Regions from separate parts of the Shewanella oneidensis MR-1 genome, predicted to be linked through region 2. Evidence: riboswitches for the same ligand, from Rfam matches in the RefSeq annotation. Region 2 holds a riboswitch; the other holds the start of a gene.

The links. Region 2 has a riboswitch for lysine ahead of SO_RS04700 (Na+/H+ antiporter NhaC family protein). Riboswitches for the same ligand answer to the same signal wherever they lie in the genome.
Region 1: it holds a riboswitch for lysine, as region 2 does, so the genes downstream of both, lysC (lysine-sensitive aspartokinase 3) here and SO_RS04700 (Na+/H+ antiporter NhaC family protein) in region 2, are expected to answer to the same signal.

What each region holds. Positions count from the first base shown of each region.
Region 1 covers NC_004347.2:4,122,455-4,125,597, reverse strand. The annotation lists gene SO_RS18550 (DUF3293 domain-containing protein) at 170-604, shown strand; lysine riboswitch at 855-1,029, shown strand; gene lysC (lysine-sensitive aspartokinase 3) at 1,173-2,528, shown strand; gene SO_RS18540 (succinylglutamate desuccinylase/aspartoacylase family protein) at 2,530-3,143, shown strand, end outside.
Region 2 covers NC_004347.2:1,040,190-1,043,332, reverse strand. The annotation lists gene SO_RS04700 (Na+/H+ antiporter NhaC family protein) at 1-1,183, opposite strand, end outside; lysine riboswitch at 1,270-1,441, opposite strand; gene SO_RS04695 (dienelactone hydrolase family protein) at 1,582-2,544, opposite strand; gene SO_RS04690 (hypothetical protein) at 2,810-3,143, shown strand, end outside.

The sequences.
Region 1 (3,143 bases), 1.9 Mb from region 2:
AAATGTTAACAAATTTCTGGATTAGGCGTTAATTTACCATGATATTTACTTTAGTCATTGATTAGTATAACTAATGTATTTCTAATTCTTGTGAGCGAGTTCACGCCTCTTTGGATTTTTGAGACGCTCTGCTAAACTAAGTCGGGTTCATTTTTCGACTAGACTACCGATGGACAACATGACTCAAGATTTGTGGCAGCATTATCAAACGCCGTTGTTTTTGCTTACTCAAGCATTATCCTGTAATTTTTCTTTTGCTGTAATTACCGCCCATAACCCCGCTTCAACCCTCCTTAGTTCCAGCCAAAACCGTTTACTCGACCGTCAATTACTTCGTGAAATTGAATTATTAGGCAGTCCCTATCGCGCACTTATCGGTGCATCGCCTGATTTATCCCATATGGAGAAGAGTTGGGCCGTGTTTATCGACAGAAGCATGGCATTACAATTAGGGAAAAAGTTTAATCAATATGCCATCTACATGGTGGAAAGGGGTGAGGTGAGTTTAGTGCCTTGCACTTTAGCCGGATATAACGAAGTGTGTTTAGGCCGATTTAACGATTATGTCCGCTTAGTTTATGAGCTGCCAGACTTGGTCACCTAACTACAGCTTACTCTTTTTTAGCTATTTTTTCTGACTAGGCTTTGCTCTCTCACAGCAAGGCTTGGTGAGTGTTTTTTTAAATCCATTGAATTCCACATCAAGCCTATACTGTTTTCTCGTTTCTTTTTGCTTTGGTCCATAAATCCCCATTGTTTTTAAAAGCGTTTATTGAATTTGTTTATCAGGTGTGAAATTAGCATTGACTTCATTAGGGGTTTATTGCTACTTTTTTCGTCCCTTTCCGGCGGAAAGGAACAGAAGAGGAGCGTTAACTAGGTAGTCAATCAGAGGAGCACAAACTCCAGCGATGATTGATGAGGGAGATTAGCGCCGAGGCATAGATGTGGTTGCTGCATGTTTATGTCGGTCGCTTAGGCTGAATCCTAACGATTGTCACCTGTAATTGGTGGAGAGCTTCTGGTGACGATTGCTGTTTCCCTTCTTTTGGGGTGCGTATCATTGAGCACCAGGCTCTTCGAACGAAGTTAGTTCGGAGCGTAATCATGTTAGTTAATCAATCTGTTATTGAAGTTTGTATCGTATCTCTTGCTTTTGCGGAGGTGCGCTAATGTCTCTTGTTGTCGCTAAATTTGGTGGAACCTCAGTTGCCGACTACGGCGCAATGAATCGCTGTGCCGAGATTGTGCTGGGTAATCCCGATTGCCGTTTAGTGGTGGTTAGCGCCTCAAGTGGCGTGACCAATCTTTTGGTTGAACTCACTCAAGAGTCGATTAACGACGATGGTCGTTTGCAACGATTAAAACAAATTGCGCAAATTCAATACGCTATCTTAGATAAACTCGGTCGCCCCAATGATGTTGCGGCCGCGTTAGATAAGCTGCTCAGCCGCATGGCGGTCCTGAGCGAAGCCTTAGTCTCAGCACGCAGCAAGGCGACTATGGATGAGTTATTGTCCCTTGGTGAACAATGTTCATCAGCATTATTTGCGGCAGTGTTACGGGAAAAAGGCGCGAACTCGAGCGCATTCGATGTGCGCCGAGTACTGCGTACCGACAGCCATTTTGGCCGTGCCGAGCCACAAGTTGAACAGATTGCCTTGTTATCCCGTGAACACTTATTGCCGCTGTTGTCTGAACAAGTGATTGTAACTCAAGGTTTTATTGGTGCAGATGAGGCGGGGCAAACCACTACGCTTGGCCGCGGTGGTAGCGACTATTCCGCGGCATTGTTAGCTGAAGCCTTAACAGCCTCTGCGGTTGAGATTTGGACCGATGTGGCGGGGATTTATACGACTGATCCACGGCTTGCACCAAATGCCCATCCTATTGCCGAAATCAGCTTTAACGAAGCTGCTGAAATGGCAACCTTTGGTGCCAAAGTGCTGCATCCTGCGACGATTCTTCCAGCTGTGCGTCAACAAATTCAAGTGTTTGTGGGTTCAAGCAAGGAGCCAGAAAAAGGCGGGACTTGGATCCGCCACCAGGTTGAAGATGCGCCTGTGTTTCGTGCTGTGGCGCTGCGCCGTGATCAAACCCTGCTGAATTTACACAGCCTACAAATGCTACATGCGCAGGGCTTTTTGGCCGAGACCTTTGCGACCTTAGCAAGACATAAGATCAGTGTGGATTTAATTACCACCTCTGAAGTTAACGTATCACTCACGCTTGATAAAACTGGCTCCGACTCCAGTGGCCAAGGTCTGTTAAGTGAAGCGTTGCTGCAAGAGTTATCACAACACTGCCGTGTGCGCGTGGAGGATGGTTTAGCCCTAGTTGCGATTATCGGTAATCGCATAGCCACCACAGCCGGTATTTGCCGCCGCGTGTTTGAAGTGCTGGAACCCCATAATGTGCGCATGATCTGCCAGGGTGCGAGCCCGCATAACTTGTGTGTGTTAGTGGCCGAATCTGAAGCGGCGCAGGTGGTTAAAGCGTTGCACGAAAATCTGTTTGAAGGCGCTTAATATGTTGCCGACAACATCGTCTCTGCAAATTGGGGAGCTTGCCGCAGGGCAGGCGCTGACGTTGCCGATTTATCATTTCAAGCCAAGCGGTAAGCATTCTGGCCCGAAAGTCTATATTCAAGCCAATGTCCATGGCGCTGAAGTGCAAGGTAATGCGGTGATTTATCAATTGATGAAGCAGCTCGAACGCTGCGATATCTTAGGTGAGATTACCTTGGTGCCGTTAGCTAATCCGCTGGGGATTAATCAAAAAAGCGGTGAGTTTACACTTGGGCGTTTTGATCCGATAACTGGCGTAAACTGGAACCGAGAGTATTTGAATCACGCGATAGATTTGCCAACTTGGTATAAGGAACATGCTGAGCTAAGTGATAGCGAGCTTATTCAAGCTTATCGCAGCACCTTGGTTGAAGCTTGCCAGCGGCGATTACGCAACGATTGGGGGGTGACCACGGGTCATAGACTGGCGGTTAACCTGCAGGCCATGGCCCATGAAGCGGATATTGTATTAGATCTCCATACCGGCCCGAAATCCTGTAAGCATTTGTATTGCCCTGAATATGATATTGCTTCGGCGCAGTTTTTTGCGATTCCTTACACCTTAGTGATCCCCAA
Region 2 (3,143 bases):
ACACAAACACCACTGCAGGCAACACTTCAATTGGCAAGTTACCATTGGCAAGGGAGGCTAGGTATTTACCGGTTTCAACATCGCGCACTACGGCGCCAATCGCCCAGGCAAACAGCAGAATATTGATGGCTGGCAGCATCGCCATTACGCCTTGGGGCGCGGCTTTGATCCAGTTTTTTGCGCCAAGTTTTAGGCGCAGCGCCAAGGCAATCGATACCCCTAAGCTGCATAGAGCGCCATACACTAACGATGAGCCTACGTTAGTGTTTTCAAAGGAGCCAAGCACACTAAAGGGCAGCCCTTGCGCGCTAAGCACCGCGGCGCCCGAGTCAATCATAAAGTAAACCGTAGCGGCGGTTAGGGTGAAGATGGGCAGCACCATGTCAATCATGCCGCCGTTGCTATCCTCTGGGCTTTCCATATCTAAGCCAATCGGCCGGCCTTTAGATTCATCCCACAATTTGCCCTGCAAAGCACGCTCTTCATGCCAGCGCATCGAGCCGATATCGAGCTGAAAGGCAATCACCACCAGCACCATCAGCAGGGTAAACACTGCGTAAAGGTTCATCGGGATCATCTCCACAAAGGCGGAGATGGGGCTTTGGTCTGTGATGCCGTGGGCCGCCATAATGCCGCCAACGAGGGCGATAATATAGGCGCCCCAAGAGGAGATAGGCATCAGCACACACACGGGCGCGGCGGTGGAATCTAAAAGATAGGCCAGTTTGGCGCGGGAGATTTGAAAGCGGTCGGTCACCGGGCGGCAAATCGCCCCCACCGATAAGCTGTGGAAAAAATCATCGATAAAAAATGCAAACACCATGATGCCAGTTAAGCCCTTAGCGCCGCGGCGAGTTTTAGCGCGCTTGGCCGCCCATTCGGCAAAGGCGCGGGTGGCGCCAGAGACGCTCATCAAACTAATCAGCCCACCGAGCAGCAACATAAACAGCAACATATTGATATTGTCGCGATTAAGTGCGCCATCGACCCAAAAAATCCTCAGCACGGTATTGAACATATAGTGCAATGAATCAAAGGGAGAAAACTGATTGAGTAACAAACTGCCGGCCACAATCCCTACGCCAAGGGATAACAGTACGCGGCGAGTGATGATCGCCAAGGCGACGGCTAACAAAGGGGGAAGCACTGACCAACCGGAGTCGGCAAAATGACTAATTTCCATGATCTCTTTTCACCTAAAGAAAACGGGTGGAGATCTACCGAGAGGATAAAGAAACAAAACCTATAGGGAGGTAATACTCCTCAGCCCCTTCAGGTAGCGCTCCATAGTGGATGACTATGGCAGTCTTGCACCTATTTGATGCAAAACCAGCAGCTCGGTTTGATGACCTGGCTACTTCGGCGCTGACTCCTTTCCTTGTACATCTGCGGCATCACCCTCCGCACAAGTAGTCATAGGCAGCGCGCCTCTACTTAAAGGTATTCGAGCGGGCATTCTAGCGAGATGGGAACTGATAGCAAGTATTTTGATCCCATTCGCGCATAAAACAACGAATCACCTACAAGTTGGCAACGGAAGAAACATCTGCTTTTCAACCGTCGCAATGGCGCAAAATGGGCTTATACGAGTAAATGTTTGCCAAAGAAATCCAAGGTTCTTGCCCATGCGAGCTCAGCCGTTGGCTCATCATAACGGGCGGTGGAATCATTGTGGAAACCATGATTCACATTCGGGTAAAGATAAGCGGCGTAATCGGCTTTATTGGCCTTTAGCTGGGCTTCATACTCGGCCCATGTATCGTTAATCCGTTGATCTAAAGCGGCAAATTGTAACATTAGCGGGCCTTTAACTCGGCTGCGTAGCTCAGTGACCGCTGGGGTGCCATAAAAAGGCACGCCTGCGGCAAGCTCGTCCGGGATGATGGCGGCGAGCATATTGACGATATAACCACCAAAGCAAAATCCGACGGCACCGAGTTTGCCATTACTCTGCGGGTGCGACTTTAAAAAGCGGGCGGCGGCGATAAAATCCTGCTCGATTTTGGCTCTATCGAGGCTCGCTTGCATGGCGCGGCCCGCATCATCATTACCAGGATATCCACCAAGGCTGTAAAGCGCATCGGGGGCAAAGGCGATATAACCCTTGGCCGCTAAGCGGCGGGCCACATCTTCGATATAAGGATTAAGGCCACGGTTTTCGTGTACCACTAACACCACGGGGGCTTTTTTAGTGGGATCTAAGGTCTTAGGATCGCCAGCCTTTTGGCCAGGGATCAGCAACGCGCTTGGCAAGACTAAATAACCCCGCCCTTCGCCATAGCCTTCGGGGGAAGGAAACTTCACATAACTGGCTTGGATTGTGGGATCGTTAAAGGAGACTTGTTCGGCTAAGGCATAGTTAGGCATCAGTGCGCCTGTGAGTGTGCTGAGGGTAAAACCCAGTGCCACTAAACCTGCGAGGCGCATCATAAACTCACGGCGGTCGATGATCCCGTGGGCATACTCATCATACCAATCAAAGGCTTCCTGCGGGATGGCTTGGGAAGGTGCTGTGGTTAGTTCTGGCTTATCATCTGAGCTCATCGTTTTCTCTCCATTGAACAAGCTAACCACAGGTTTACATAGCTTGTGGGTAATTTATCGGCGTCACTAAGCGTAAAGGATAAGGGCTTATCAGGGCAATCTGCTTGTGTTATCAACCTAATAATTCTCGGCTCTCCTTGCCGCAATCTTTGCTTTATTCTGCCGAGCGCTTTTTATTCCATAGGGGCTTTTTTGTGTATAATGTCGCCAATTTACAAACGAATCAGTTTACATTTCAATAACATAAATTGCCAATGGAGTTCAGATGGCTATAGGGATATGTAGGATAATTTGCATCACTGCTACGCTCACGCTGTTAACCGCTTGCGATAATAGCGTTTCTGCCACCTCGGCTGGCATACCCACTGAGCGTGAGTATCAGATTATTTCCACCTCACACCTTAATGATGGTTTCGAAACCCGCAAAGTGTTGCAGGCACGATTGCTGCTGGATTACCAATTACAGGATGCAGAGAGCAAGGCGGCCAGCTTAACCACGCCATTAACCCATAACGCCCGCTTTTTTATCCAACCTAACCTGCTGCAAATTAGCGATTATGGCATACCCATTCCGGTGAGTAATATCGACCCTAGAGCCA